DNA from 4 places in the Mesorhizobium sp. LCM 4576 genome. Region 2 is predicted to be linked to each of the others. Evidence: riboswitches for the same ligand, from Rfam matches in the RefSeq annotation. Region 2 holds a riboswitch; each other region holds the start of a gene.
What was found. A riboswitch is a leader RNA that binds a small molecule or an ion and turns the genes downstream of it on or off. The one in region 2 is predicted to bind cobalamin.
Positions count from the first base shown of each region.

Region 1: linked by a shared signal. The riboswitch ahead of bluB (5,6-dimethylbenzimidazole synthase) and the one ahead of LCM4576_RS08030 (DUF1636 family protein) in region 2 are both predicted to bind cobalamin.
Region 3: linked by a shared signal. The riboswitch ahead of LCM4576_RS23990 (DUF1636 family protein) and the one ahead of LCM4576_RS08030 (DUF1636 family protein) in region 2 are both predicted to bind cobalamin.
Region 4: linked by a shared signal. The riboswitch ahead of LCM4576_RS31020 (CbtB domain-containing protein) and the one ahead of LCM4576_RS08030 (DUF1636 family protein) in region 2 are both predicted to bind cobalamin.

Region 1 is NZ_MDDT01000057.1:233,653-236,624, reverse strand. Features, by position in the region: gene LCM4576_RS26905 (exodeoxyribonuclease VII small subunit) at 4-255, opposite strand; gene LCM4576_RS26900 (histone deacetylase family protein) at 259-1,185, opposite strand; cobalamin riboswitch at 1,301-1,478, shown strand; gene bluB (5,6-dimethylbenzimidazole synthase) at 1,521-2,252, shown strand; gene LCM4576_RS26890 (hypothetical protein) at 2,253-2,972, opposite strand, start outside.
Region 2 is NZ_MDDT01000016.1:57,801-62,913, reverse strand. Features, by position in the region: gene cobW (cobalamin biosynthesis protein CobW) at 1-857, opposite strand, end outside; gene LCM4576_RS08030 (DUF1636 family protein) at 860-1,285, opposite strand; cobalamin riboswitch at 1,325-1,528, opposite strand; gene LCM4576_RS36265 (hypothetical protein) at 1,744-1,962, shown strand; gene LCM4576_RS08020 (winged helix-turn-helix domain-containing protein) at 2,068-3,267, opposite strand; gene LCM4576_RS08015 (NADH-quinone oxidoreductase subunit A) at 3,603-3,968, shown strand; gene LCM4576_RS08010 (NADH-quinone oxidoreductase subunit B family protein) at 3,959-4,540, shown strand; gene LCM4576_RS08005 (NADH-quinone oxidoreductase subunit C) at 4,545-5,113, shown strand, end outside.
Region 3 is NZ_MDDT01000047.1:14,429-17,455, reverse strand. Features, by position in the region: gene LCM4576_RS23995 (helix-turn-helix domain-containing GNAT family N-acetyltransferase) at 1-232, shown strand, start outside; cobalamin riboswitch at 568-773, shown strand; gene LCM4576_RS23990 (DUF1636 family protein) at 863-1,243, shown strand; gene LCM4576_RS23985 (ABC transporter ATP-binding protein) at 1,240-2,028, shown strand; gene LCM4576_RS23980 (ABC transporter substrate-binding protein) at 2,060-3,007, shown strand.
Region 4 is NZ_MDDT01000068.1:11,909-15,127, forward strand. Features, by position in the region: gene LCM4576_RS31010 (hypothetical protein) at 1-259, opposite strand, end outside; gene LCM4576_RS31015 (CbtA family protein) at 419-1,159, opposite strand; gene LCM4576_RS31020 (CbtB domain-containing protein) at 1,207-1,416, opposite strand; adenosylcobalamin (AdoCbl) riboswitch at 1,418-1,561, opposite strand; gene LCM4576_RS31025 (histidine phosphatase family protein) at 1,647-2,222, shown strand; gene LCM4576_RS31030 (PilZ domain-containing protein) at 2,369-2,641, shown strand; gene LCM4576_RS31035 (isoprenylcysteine carboxylmethyltransferase family protein) at 2,645-3,112, opposite strand.

The DNA.
Region 1 (2,972 bases), on a different contig from region 2:
AAGTTATTCCGCGTCCAACGGCTCCGTTCCCGCCGGCTTGCCGTCGCGCGACAGCCGGATCTTCTCGACCTTGTCCTCGGCCGCCTTCAGCAGCCGATCGCAATGCGCCTTCAGCGCCTCGCCACGCTCATAGATCCGGATCGACTGGTCGAGCGGAACATCGCCGCGCTCCAGATCATCGACGATCTTCTCCAGCGCGTCGAGCGCCTGTTCGAAGCTCATCGCCTTGACGTCCTCATTGCCTTCCACTGCCATACCCTATCCCTTCATCAGCCGCCCGACATGGGCGGCGACTGAAAATGCCAGTCCCTGCAGATCGTAGCCGCCTTCCAGCAGGCTGACGAGCCTGTTGGAGCTGTGGCGCCCGGCGCGCTCCATCAGCTTGCCGGTCGCCCAGTCGAAATCGTCCTCGGTCAGGTTGATCTCGGCCAGCGGATCGCGGTGGTGCGCGTCGAAGCCGGCGGAAATGATGATCAGGTCCGGCGCGAACGCATCGATGGACGGCAGCACGCGCGACAGGAAGGCGTCTCGAAACAGGTCGCTGCCGGTCTGCGGCGCGAGCGGCGCGTTGACGATGTTGCCGGCGCCGGTTTCGCTCTTCGCGCCGGTGCCCGGGTAAAGCGGCATCTGATGCGTCGAGCAATAAAGCACAGACGGATCGTCCCAAAAAATGTCCTGCGTGCCGTTGCCGTGATGGACATCCCAGTCGACGATGGCGACGCGCTCGGCCTGATGTTTCTTCTGCGCATAGCGGGCGGCGATGGCGGCCGTGTTGAACAGGCAGAAGCCCATCGCCGTGGTCTTTTCGGCGTGATGTCCCGGCGGGCGGGCGGCGACGAACACATTGGCGGCACGGCCCTCGAAGACATCGTCGACGGRGGCATTGGCCGCCCCGATCGCCGTCACCGCCGCCTGCCAGCTCTTCGGGCTGGCACTGGTGTCGGCGTCGATCGAGACGATGCCGGTCTCAGGGATTGCCGCGCGGACGCGTTCGACGAATTGCTCGGGATGCGCGTAAAGGATCGTTTTCTCGTCGCCTTCGGGCGCTTTGACGCGGTCGAGCGCCGAAAAGGCATCGTCGTCCAGCACACGCTCGATGGCGCGCAGCCGGTCGGGCCGCTCGGGGTGGCCGGGCGGCGTGAGGTGTTCGAGGAAGATCGGGTGCGTGTAGAGACGGGTGGCCATGGCGCCTAATCTAGGCACCCGCGGCCGTAATGACCATGTTTGAAACGCCGAATGGCTGGGGAAATTGCGCCAGCCGATGTCGTCCGCGCCATTGGCGGGCGCCGAACTTTGCGGTAAGGTCACTTCGCTGCCTGGTGCCCGTGACGCGGGAGAATCGGGAACACGGTTGAACTCCGTGGCGTGCCCAACGCTGTGAGGGGGACCGCGCCGGCAAACGCCACTGTCCATGACGGGAAGGCGCCGGAGCGGGACGATCCCGAGCCAGAAGACCGGCCCGGCAGACATGGTCATCCGCTTGGTCAGGCGGATGACTGCTTGTCGCAAGGGGAAATGCGATGACGGCAGCAGCGATCGCCGCGAGCGGCGACGATTTTGACCAATTGGCGCGCGACGCGGTCTATCGTGCGATGTTCACCAGGCGTGACGTGCGCAGCTATTTTGTCCCCGACGATCTCGATGACAGCGTGCTGGCGCGGCTCATCACCGCCGCTCATCACGCGCCGTCGGTCGGCTACATGCAGCCGTGGAATTTCATCGTTATCCGCGACCAGACAAGGCGGCGGCAGGTCCGCGACTTGTTCCTCGCCGCGCGCGAACAGGAACTGCCGGRGATCGAGGCGGAACGGCAGGCGCTGTACCGCAAGCTTAAGCTCGAAGGCATCTGCGAAAGCGCGCTCAATCTCTGCATCACCTGCGACCGGCAGCGATCGAAGGACTCGCCGCTCGGGCGCTGGCACAATCCGGAGATGGACCTCTACAGCACCGTCTGCGCGGTGCAGAATTTCTGGCTGGCGGCACGCGCGGAAGGCGTGGGCGTCGGRTGGGTGAGCATCATCGAAACGGAGGCGCTGAAGCGGCTTCTGTCGATCCCGGAGCATGTCACGCCGATCGCCTATCTGTGCGTCGGCCGCGTCTCGGCCTTCGCACCGAAACCGGACCTCGAAGCGCATGGCTGGGGCAGGCGCCTGTCGCTGCCCGAGCTGGTGATGAGCGAGACGTTTTGRGGCGCCGGAGAAGCGCCACTCAAATCGGCGATTGCGAGACTTAGCGGCCCGCCAAAGCCGTGATCAAGCGGCCCGGGGCGTGTCCCAGCGCGATCCACCGCCGAAGGAGCCCAGCGCCTTGTCGCGCAGTTCCCTGAATTTGGACGAGGCCTCGGCAAGCCGCGTGTCCCATTCGGGATTGGGCACCTGACCTTCGATGGCTTCGAAATAGACCTGCATCAAGGACGCGATGGCGAACGGCTCGATGAAGGCTGCCTTGAAGGCCCAGGCAAAGACGATCGCAAGCACGAAGGCCCAGCCGGCCAATTGTCCGGGCATGACCCACAGGATGGCGGCGGCAGGCGCCAGCATCAGCAGGAAGATGACGAAGGACACGCCCCACATGATCACCCCAAGCCAGACGGCGTTCTTGACCATGTGCTTGCCGTTCTGGGCGTAAAGCACGACGCCTTGGCGCGCCGTCTCGAAGGGCGAGCTCGAATTGACGCGGATGTTGTAGCCCAGGATGATCTCGTCGACATAGGTCAGCGAGATGCGGATGACGGTGTTGATGAAGCTGACGATGCCGCTCAGGCCCGGAATGGGCAGGAAGGCGGCGATGCCGCCGATCAGGCCGGTGATGGCGCGGATGGCGCCCTTGACCAGCTGATCGACGACGAAAAGGATGTTGGCCTCGGCGAAACGCTGGGTGACGACTTCCTTGGCATAGGCGATCTGGCCCTGGCCGTCGGGCACGTCATGGCCGTCGATCAGATGCACCATGACGGAGATATGGCCCGCTTT
Region 2 (5,113 bases):
ACGCGCAACACGTTCTCCTGTTCGGCGGCAAGGGCGACGCGCTTTGCCAGTTCGTCCGGATTGGCGATCGACGGGATGTCGATGACGAAGGAATCGAAATCGTCATGCTCGTGGTCGAGCTCGTCGTCGTGATGGGTCTTGCGGTTCTCGATGTCGTCCTCGACGGCGAGGCCGAGGCCGAGCAGCACCGACGGGTCGACTTTACCGTGAGTGGTCGGGACGACCTTGACGGCGCGCGCCACGTGCTCGCCGATAACGGCGTTGGCGCGCTGCGAGCCGGCGGCGTCCATCAGGTCGCTCTTCGACAGGATGATCAGGTCGGCGCAGGCGATCTGGTCCTCGAACACCTCTTCGACTGGATCGTCATGGTCGAGCGAGTCGTCCGCCGCGCGCTGCGCCTGCAAGGCGTCCATGTCGGATGCGACGCGGCCGTCGGCCAGCGCCGGGCCGTCGACCACGGCGACGACGCCGTCGACCGTGACGCGGCTCTTCACCGTCGGCCATTGGAACGCCTGGACCAGCGGCTTCGGCAGAGCGAGGCCCGAGGTCTCGATCAGGATGTGGTCGACCTTCGGCGTGCGGGACAGGATCTGGTCGAGCGCCGGCACGAAGTCGTCGGCGACGGTGCAGCAGATGCAGCCATTGGCGAGCTCGACGATGTTTTCTTCCGGACAGGTGTCGACGCCGCAGCCCTTCAGGATCTCGCCGTCGATGCCGACATCGCCGAACTCGTTGACGATGATCGCCAGCCGCTTGCCCTTGGCGTTTTCGAGCAGGTTGCGGATCAGCGTCGTCTTGCCGGCGCCGAGGAAGCCGGTGACGACGGTGCAGGGCACGCGGGATAAGGAAGCGGTCATGGTCAGTCCTTCAGCATGTCGAGGGGAGGGATGCGGGCAACCAGGCCGCGCTTGAGGGAATCGGGCCGGCCCCGCCAGGGGATCAGGCCATCGGTCGAGGTGGCGAAGAGCTTTGCGCCGGCAACGAGGTCGGCGCCGCTGGTCGTGTCCAGATCGCCGAAGACGTAGCTCCAGCAGCCGTCGCGCAGCAGCGCGGCGCTCAATCGGCGCTTGCAATTGCCGAGGCATTCGACGGTGCGAATGCGGATATTGTCGCTCGAGGCGGCGCGGCGCGTGTCTTCGGCCAGCAGCGCGCCGGCGCGGGGATGTGCGTCGGATCCGGTTTCGTCGCGGCAGGACGAGCAGACGATGACGGTCACGCCGGCCAGCGCATCGGGCTCGGACGAAATGTCCGCACTGTTTGCCGGGAAACTGCCGTTGCGATCCAAAACCAGGCTCCTTGCCCGGAAAACCCGCCGGGCATTCGGATACTTTTAGTCTCAGACGGCAGGTCTCCTGGCTCGCGGGTCGTCGCCTCAGATGCCGCCTTCCCGGGAACATCCCAGTGGTTTTCGGCCGGGGCTCGTCGCTTACAGTTGCGGGGACAGCCGCGGATTTGGGTTTTGGCCCGCACCGCATTCCCTCTTGGCTCCTCCCTTTGCCGGGAGAAGACCGTCTGGGTCAGGATTTAGGCTTACGGCCAGGCGCCTGTCAACGCGTGGCTACGACACGGTCGTGTGGGCCAGCGCCATTACCAGCCCTCCCAGCCCTTCGGCGYCTTTATCGGTTTAAGATATGTTCCCACGAGGCGARGGGGCGCAGCGGCTGCCGGAAGCATGGTTGGCGAACAACCTCTCGGGCAGATCGGGCTCCACATCAAGATAACCCGGCTCCTATCCGATTCTGGTTGCTGATCGTCGAGCAGATATTGATCGCCAACCGTCAGCAGGCCACAGGACTGCTTGATGTCGTCGTCGATCTCTCCGTGTTCGGAACTCAGCCAGCGCAGCAGCAAAAACGCCGCCGCGTCGGCGTCTACGCCGCCGCAGTAGATTACGGGTTTGGTGACTTCTACCCATTTCGACTGGGACGCAGCGTTTGCATCGAGCGTAGAAGACAGCATTAGAGCTGCTACTACCAGACACTTGAAACCATTGAGGGTCATCAAACCAAAGCTCGGTTCATAGCAAGCTTTGTTCTATTTTTGTTCTTTTTGTTTGTCAACGCGCTGCTATGGCATCGCCATGTCGATCAGCGCCGGTCCGAGGTCGCCGGCCGGCGTCACTTCGATCGCCTGCAGGCCGAGCCATGCCTGCATTTGCTTCAGTTCGTCGAAGAGCTGTGCGGCGGTTTCAGCGGGAGCACCGGCTTCGGCATAAGCGGCATGGACGCGCAGCACGCTGGCCGGGCGGTCGGCGCGCAGATCGACGCGGGCAACGATGCGGTCGCCGAGCAGGAAGGGCAGCACGTAGTAGCCGTATTGGCGCTTTTCGGCCGGCGTGTAGATCTCGATGCGATAGCGGAAATTGAAGAGCTTTTCGGTGCGCGTGCGTTCGAAAACCACGGGATCGAACGGGGCAAGCAGGGCACGCGCCTCGATCCGGCGCGGGATTCGCGCGTCCTTGTGGAGATAAGCGGGCTTGTCCCAGCCTTCGACCTTCACCGGCAGCAAATCGCCGGCTTCGACCAGTTCCTCGATGCGGTCCTTGGTGTCGCCGGGCGCCAGCCGGAAATAGTCGCGCAGGTCGCCATAGGTGGCGATGCCGTGGGCGCGTGCCGAGATGCGCAGCAATTCGCGATGCGCGTCCTCGACCGAGGGCACGGGCAGGTCGAGCACGGCCTGCGGCAAAACGCGCTCGGGCAGGTCGTAGTAGCGTTCGAAGCCGCGCCGGTAGGCGGTGGTGATGCGACCGGCCCAGAACAGCCATTCGAAAGCGTGCTTGGCCTCGCTCCAGCCCCACCAGCCGCCATTGCCCTTATGGCCTTCGATATCTGAGGCGGCGATCGGACCGCGATCGGCGACCTCTCTATAGATCTCATCAATCATGTCCTTGCGTTCACGGCCCCATTTCGCCAGGCCGAGATACATCTCGTCGCCCTGCTCGGCGCGCTGCATGCGCCAGCGCATCAAGGGATAGGTCTCGACAGGCAGGAACGAGGCCTCGTGCGCCCAATATTCAAAGACCGCACGCTTGCGGGTGACCGCCGCATTGTCGAGCAGCGCCAGCGGGTAGGGGCCAAGGCGTGAATAGAGCGGCATATAATGTGCGCGCACCACCGCACTGACGGAATCGATCTGCAGCAGGCCGGTCCGCGAAAGCACGCGGGCAAGATGGCGTCGGTCCGGAACACTATTGGGCCTGGGGTCGTTGAACCCCTGCGCGCCGAGCGCGATGCGCCTGGCCATGGCGAGCGAGATTTTCTCCTTCATCAAGGTGTCCTTGCCCCGATCGTCCGTCGGATTTTTAGCCGGTGATTCCGGCCATGCTAGCAGGCAAATGGCGGGAGATATGTCAGGAGAGAAAAGTGGAGTAAAAAGTGAAGGAAATCAAACAGGAGCGGATCGGACCAGTTTCTTCCGATAAGGCGTCCAGGGCCGCGATTTGAACAAGGTTTGACTTGCGTCACCGAAACCGCTGCGCTAACCCTCGCCGCGTTGCAGCATGGGCCCTCTTAAAACGGTTCAGCGGTTAAACTGTCACGCTTCCGCATTAGAGTTCGTTGCTGTAATCAAAGTGAACTGCCCCGCCGAAGGAAAGCCGCCGCATGAGCGCACTCCTGAGTTCTTACCTGCCTATCGTCCTGTTCATCGCCGTGGCGATGATCGTCGGTCTGGCGCTGATCGTCGCTCCTTTCCTGGTGGCCTACCGCAATCCCGACCCGGAAAAGCTTTCCGCCTATGAATGCGGGTTCAATTCGTTCGACGACGCCCGCATGAAGTTCGACATCCGTTTCTACCTGGTGTCGATCCTGTTCATCATCTTCGATCTCGAGGTCGCCTTCCTGTTCCCGTGGGCCGTGTCCTTCTCGAAGCTCGGCATGCTCGGCTTCTGGTCGATGATGGTGTTTCTGGCGGTGCTGACCATCGGCTTTGCCTATGAATGGAAAAAAGGAGCGCTGGAATGGGATTGAACGACAGTTCAGGCACCCTCGTCGCGCCGAAGCCCAAGGGCATCATCGACCCCAACACCGGCAGGCCGGTGGGGGAAGACGATCCCTTCTTCCTCGAAATCAACAATGAGCTGGCCGACAAGGGTTTCCTTGTCACCTCGACCGAAGCGCTCATCACCTGGGCGCGCAGCGGCTCGCTGATGTTCATGACCTTCGGCCTCGCCTGCTGCGCGGTCGAGATGATCCATACCTCGATGCCCCGCTACGACTCGGAGCGTTTCGGCGTCGCGCCACGCGCGTCCCCGCGCCAGTCAGACATCATGATCGTCGCCGGCACGCTGACCAACAAGATGGCGCCGGCGCTGCGCAAGGTCTACGACCAGATGCCGGAGCCGCGCTACGTCATCTCGATGGGCTCCTGCGCCAATGGCGGCGGCTACTACCACTATTCTTATTCGGTGGTGCGTGGCTGCGATCGCGTCGTGCCCGTCGACATCTATGTGCCCGGCTGCCCGCCGAGCGCCGAAGCGCTGCTCTACGGCATTCTCCTTCTGCAGAAGAAGATCCGCCGCACCGGCACGATCGAACGGTGAGCCGATGACCCTGGCGTTGAACGAACTCTCCACCTATCTCGGCGAGAAGCTCTCCGGCCGCATCGGCGAAGCCGTGCTTGCCTATGACGAACTGACCATTTCCGTCGAGCCGGGCAATCTGATCGAGGTGGCGACCTTCCTGCGCGACGATCCGCGCTGCCAGTTCATCTCGATCATCGACATTTGTGGCGCCGACTACCCGTCGCGCGCCAGGCGGTTCGATGTCGTCTATCACCTTCTGTCGCCGAAGCAGAATGTGCGCATCCGCCTCAAGGTCCAGGCCGACGAGGAAACGTTGGTGCCGTCGCTGACCGCCGTCTATCCAGGCGCCGACTGGTATGAGCGCGAGACGTATGACCTTTACGGCGTGCTGTTTAGCGGCCATCCGGATCTGCGCCGCATTCTCACCGACTACGGCTTCGAGGGGCACCCGCTGCGCAAGGATTTCCCGCTGACCGGCTTCGTCGAGGTGCGCTACGACGACGAGGCCAAGCGCGTGATCTACGAGCCGGTCGAGCTCAAGCAGGAATTCCGCAATTTCGATTTTCTTTCTCCTTGGGAAGGGACGGACTA
Region 3 (3,027 bases), on a different contig from region 2:
GCTCTATGTCGAACCGTCGGCGCGCGGCCTTGGTATTGGCCGGCGGCTCGTCGACGAATGCATCACCTTTGCTCGAGCCAAGGGCTACAAGACGCTGACGCTGTGGACCAACGACATTCTTGGCTCGGCCCGCCGCATTTACCAGGCCGCGGGCTTCAAGCTGGTCGACGAGGAACGCCATCATTCCTTCGGCAAGGACTTGGTCGGCCAGACCTGGAATTTGGAGCTTTAGCTCTCTTTCCCGTCTCCCCTTGCGGGCTCACGGGGGAGAAGGCTGATCGGCGCGCAGCGCCGAGACGGATAAGAGGTGTACCAGGAAATCCTGACGTTCCACCCCGCTGGAGCTCTTCAGCCGTCTCGACGCTGTGCCCATGTTCGAAACCCGAACGGTTTCTGAAAATTCTCCGATGTTGGTCGCGACGGCTGGAGAAGGGGGTTGACAAAAGCGCCTCCGCCAGCTGTATGTAACGTTATTACATATCAATCGGAAATGCATCTTTTCAGGCAGGTCGCTTCGAACGGTGACAAGGTTGCGCGGAAGCCCGTTGCGACTCGCGGCCGGACTACCTACGATCGTTACGTCATGGTCCCCGAACCGCAAGGCGAGGGGTGAAAAGGGAACACGGTGAGGCCTATCCGGGTCGAGGCCGTGGCTGCCCCCGCAACTGTGAGCGGCGAGCTCCATCCGAAACGCCACTGGCCGGCAAGGCTGGGAAGGCGGATGGCGCAACGACCCGCGAGCCAGGAGACCTGCCATCGACACGAGTTGACCGGACGGGGTGTGCCGGGAGGAGACGCGGGCACCGGCCTTTCGGRCGACTCGTCCGGCATCCTTCCGTCGCCATTTTGGGAAGTGACGGAAATGCTGGACACCGCATACCATCGTATCATCGTCTGTTCGCTATGCCGCGACACCGTGACCAGGCTGAGGTCCGGCGAGGATCTGTGCGCCGAACTGCGCTCCAGGCTTGCCGGGACTTTGGCGTCGTCTTTTGCTGTCGAGACCGTCGACTGCATGGCCGGCTGTTCGCGACCACTGACCGTCGCCTTCAACGCGCAAGGCAAGYCCAGCTATCTCTTCGGCTCGATCGACAGCGGCACCGATGCCGGCGCGCTAGTCSAGTTTGCCAGACTCTATGCCTCGTTGGCCGATGGCTGGTGCAGTTCCGACCAGCGCCCGGCAAGGCTCGCCGGCAAGATACTGGCGCGCATCCCGGCCGGGGGCAGGGAGCAGGTCCGGTGAGCGCGCCCCTGCTTGAAGCCCGCGCTCTTCGTGCCATGGCAAACGGCCGGACGCTGGTCGAGGATGTCGGCCTGTCGCTGGCGGCGGGTGAGCGGCTCGCGATCATCGGCCCCAACGGCGCCGGCAAGACGACGCTGCTGCGCATGCTATGCGGCGCGCTCCGGCCGAGCGCCGGCGAGGTTCGCCTTGCCGGACGCCGGCTGGACAGGATCACCGCGGCCGAGCGGGCGCTGAGCATTGCCGTCGTCGGCCAGACGGACCAGCCGGATCCACGGCTGGCGCTGATCGACTATGTCGAGCTCGGCCGCGTCCCGCATGCCGGCCTGAGGCGCCGGCACAACGATCGCGACATCGTCGTCGAAGCGCTGCGCCGGACCGGGCTATTGCCGTTACTCGCGCGCAGCATCGGTTCGCTCTCCGGTGGCGAACGCCAGCGCGCACAACTCGCCCGCGCCATCGCCCAGGAGCCGAAAATCCTGTTTCTCGACGAACCGACCAACCACCTGGATCCGCGCGCCCGCGGCGAGCTGCTCGAGCTGGTCGCCGCATTCAACATGACCGTGGTCGCCGTGCTGCACGATCTGGCCCTCGTAGCGCCCTTCGCCACGAGCGTCGCAGTGATGAGCAACGCCCGGCTGCGCGCGCTGGCGCCGCCACGCGACGCGCTGGCGCAGCCGCTCATCCGCGAGGTGTTCGGCATCGATGTGCTGCGCCTGCGGCACCCGACCGAGGACCGCGAGCTCACCGTCTTCGAGCTGCCCACGCGCGCTTCCTCGCCATCCTGAACCTGCCCAACACAAACAAGGAGCATGCCCCGTGAAACGCCTCGCTTTGTCGTTTGCCTTCTCGCTTGTCGCCTCGGCCGCCTTCGCCTTCCCGGTCACCGTCGACAGTTGCGGCAAGCCGCTTACCTTCGACGCGCCGCCGAAGCGCGCCGTCATCCAGGATCTCAACATGGCTGAGATGGCTTTCGCGCTTAAGCTGCAGCCGTCCATCGTCGGGCTCACCGGCATCACCGGCTGGTACAAGGTCGGGCCCGAGTTCAAGGCCGAGCAGGGCGCCATCCCCGAGCTGGCGCCGAAATATCCGACGCTCGAGAACCTCGTCGCCGTGCAGCCCGATTTCTTCTTCGCCGGCTGGTATTACGGCATGAAGCCGGGCGGCGAGGTGACGCCCGACACGCTCGCTCCGCACGGCATCAAGACGCTGGTGCTGACCGAGAGCTGTGTCCATCTCGACAAGAACCGTCCCGCCGCCTCGATGGACCTGCTCTATGGCGACGTCGAGAAGCTCGGCAAGATCTTCGGCAAGGAGGCGGAGGCCGAAAAGCTGGTCCACGGCTGGAAGGCCGAGCTCGCCGGCATCACCGCGAAAGTGGGCAACGCCAAGGGCACGCGCGTCTTCCTCTACGATTCCGGCGAGGACAAGCCCTTCACCGCCGGCAAATTCGCCATTCCCGACGCCATGATCGCTGCCGCGGGCGGTGAGAACATCATGGCAGACATGGCGACGAGCTGGGGCAACACCGACTGGGAGACGGTCGCCTCGCGCAATCCGCAGTTCCTCATCCTGCTCGATTACCAGGATGGCGGCGGCTACAGGAAACTGCTCGATTTCCTCAAAGCGCATCCGGCAATGAAGGAGACCGACGCGGTCAGGAACGAGCGCTTCGTGGCGCTCCGCTACGCCGAGCTGACGCCGGGGCCCGCCAATATCGAGGCGATCGGCAAGATCGCCAGGGCCATGCATCCGGAAGCGTTTTGAGACCGCGGCGCAAGCCATTC
Region 4 (3,219 bases), on a different contig from region 2:
TCAACGCCTTCGCCCCATGCGCTGCCGACGGCATCGTCGCCATGTAGGTGAGCAGCGCCTTGGCGGTGGCGAGATAGGCGTGGCTGCATTCGTTGAACGGGCTCTCCTCATCGCCGAGGCTGCCCGGCATCAGGCCCCAAAGGCAGTAGGTGTATTGCAGGTTGCCGTGATTGTAGAGCCGCCGGAAGGTCGGATCGGTCACCGTCTGTGCTTGCGCGAGTGCGAGAATGTCGCCGCGATAGCGCGCGATCACCGCCATCTGGCCATGGGTGAGGCTGGGGATCTGGATGCCGGGAGGCGGAGGGGCGGAAGATCCGCTATGGGCTTGGGCCGGGGCTGCCAGGAGGAGGGCGAAAAGGGTCGCCAAAAAGAAATTGGCCGCCAGGGCGCGGAACCGTGGCGGCCAACGCATCGGATTTCAGGCGTAGCGGCGGGCAGGGCTGCGCTGGTCGCGCACCGCGACCACGCGTTCGGCAACCGCACCGAAGCCGAGCCCGACGACGGTCCACAGCACAAGCTGGATGCCGAGCGAGGCGACCCGGAACTGCCAAAGCACCGTCGCCGAGAAGGTCTCCGGCACTTCGTTGATGTCGGGCAGCGCCGCCTTCACCAGCGCGAAGACGACGAGGAAAGCCAGGCCCGCGACGATCGAGGCGTTCCAGGCGCCGAGCCGGTTCCACAGCCGTTGCGCCAGGCCGACCGCCGCCACCATCGCCGCGATCGACACCACGATCATGATGAAGAACAGCTCTGTGYGGTAACCGATTGTCTCGGCATTRCCGACAGCCGGTGGGTTCGCCKGKTATTTGAGGCTCGGAACCACGATCACGGCCAGGAAGCCGAGCAGCGCGATCAGCGCCGAGGTGCCGCGCGGGCCGAGCGAGCCCAGCCGGCCATAGGCATAGGCAAAGACCAGCGAGAACAGCCCGCCAAGGGCGGCGCCATAGATCAGCACGCCGGTCGCCAGGCCAATGCCGGCCTGCGTGGCGCGGCTGACCATCTCGGGTTCCGGCGCCTCGCCGGTGGCCTGGGCCTGCTGTTCCTCGAAGGCGATCGCCTTATCGACCTGCGGCTCGCCATAGACGCGAGCAAAGGCGAATGCCAGAATCCCTGCAACCAGCCCGACAAGCATGCCGCGCAGCAAGAGTTTTCCGACCATGTTCAAGAACCCTTTGTCGAAAGCGGGTTCAGCGATGCTGAACCGCTTTAGTGGCAGGGGAAGCCGAGCAGGTGGCGGCCGTCATGCACGAATTCGTGCACCGCCGTGCCACGGATCAGCGAGGTCGCGCCTTCTTCCGCGCCGACGAAATAGAGCATCAGCATCAGCATCAGGCCGGCGAAGATGGCCCAAGGCAGAAGCTCGCGGACCGGAATCGCAACCGGACCGTAGCTGGGGGCGAAAGTGGTGTCGGACATATTTGACCTCCCTTGGGATACTGCGTCCCGTTGATCGAACAATGCTGBGGAATAAGGCCTGACTTTCGGCTTGTGCCGATCACAGTGGCGCGACCGTGCCGGACTCGCACCGGCTTCCAATCCCGTATAGCGCTAAAACACTTGTCAGCACTTCGTTCGCCTGTCAACGACATGTAATGGCCAACGCGGCCTCGCGCGGCTGAAATTTCACTGGACCACGGAGTTTTGGGATGTTCGCCCGCCTGACGATGATCGCAAGCGGCGCGACGCAGAGCACGCGCAAGGGCTGCTTTCCGAAGGACGAGGCGCCGGAGCCGAGCGCTCTCAAGCGCGCCGGCGCGATGGCTTCGTCGCTGCGCCGGGCCGACCGCGTCTGGACGAGTCCGGCGCTCGCCGCACGGCGGACGGCCGAGGCGCTCGGCCTGGACGCGACGGTCGAGCCGTTGCTTGCCGAGCAGGATTTCGGACGCTGGGCCGGCAAAGGTTTCGAGGAGGTGCAGGCCGAGGACCCAGAAGGCATGGCGGCCTGGCTTTCCGATCCGGACGCCGCGCCCCATGGCGGCGAGTCGCTTGCCGCGGTCGCCTTGCGTGGCGCGGCGCTGATGGAGCGCCTGGCCGGCGAGGGCGGCCACACCATCGCGCTCACCCATGCCGTGCCGATCCGCGCCGCCGTCGTGCATGTGCTGGGCGCGCCGCTCTCCGCCGTCTGGAAGATCGACATCGAGCCGCTGTCACACACCGAATTCCGCGGCGACGGCCATCGCTGGGTGCTGCATGCGAGCGGGGTGATGGCCGGCGCGAGATAGCGCTGGAAAAGCGCTTGCCTGGCGACGAGCGGTCGCCGGCGAAGGCGAAGTCCGCCGTTTCAGCGATCGCTAACGGAACGGAAACGCCTCGCTGCTAGGGTGCAGCCCCGTGGCGAGGAGAGCCTCGCCCGAGGAGTCCGTCGCCTATGGCCGAATATCCCGAGACCGAGCGCCGCCTTCATGTGCGCGAATTCGTGCTCAAGGAAGCCACGATCATTGCCAATGGCGTCAGGATCGGCTGTTCGGTCAGAAATCAGCACGAGCAGGGCGCGGAATTGCGCGTGGCCGCCGGTATGGACATCCCGGAACGCTTCCTGCTCGAGGTTCCAGCCGACGACATGGCCTATCGCGCTTTGGTGCGGTGGCGGCGCAACGACCGCCTTGGCGTGGCGCTCTACAGCAACGCGCCGAAGGACTGACACTCAAAGATAGCGGCGCACGCTCGCCCTGTACGAGCGGTAGGATTCGCCGAACTTGCGCTCCAGATAGGTTTCCTCGCGCAGCACCACGCCATAATGCAGGATGGGGAAGCTCGCGACGAGGGCGATGACGGCCCACCAAGTGTCAAACAGCAGGCCGATCCCGAGAAGCAGCCCCATCAGGCCGATATAGAGCGGATTGCGGGTTAAGCCGAACGGGCCGCTGGTGAGGATCGCGGTGGTCGGCAATGTCGGGTTCACATTGGTACCGCCGCGCAACATGGTCGAGCGTCCCCAGGCTATGATCGCAATCGCAAGTGCTGCCAGCACGATGCCGAGCACAATGGTGAGCGGCCGGCCACCAATCGCCAGCGGCCAGACATAGCGCAGCGCGAGCATCGCGATCAGCGCCACGAGAAAGAGCAGCGGCGGGAACACCGCGACCCCCGGATTGTCCGCTTTGTCGTCCATGGCCAATCTCGCCGGTTCTCAACCAGGCGCCATCGCAGCCACTATGCATGGCCGCACGCCACTCAGCAATTCGTGATTTGATCCTGCCCGGGACGACGTGCGACCCG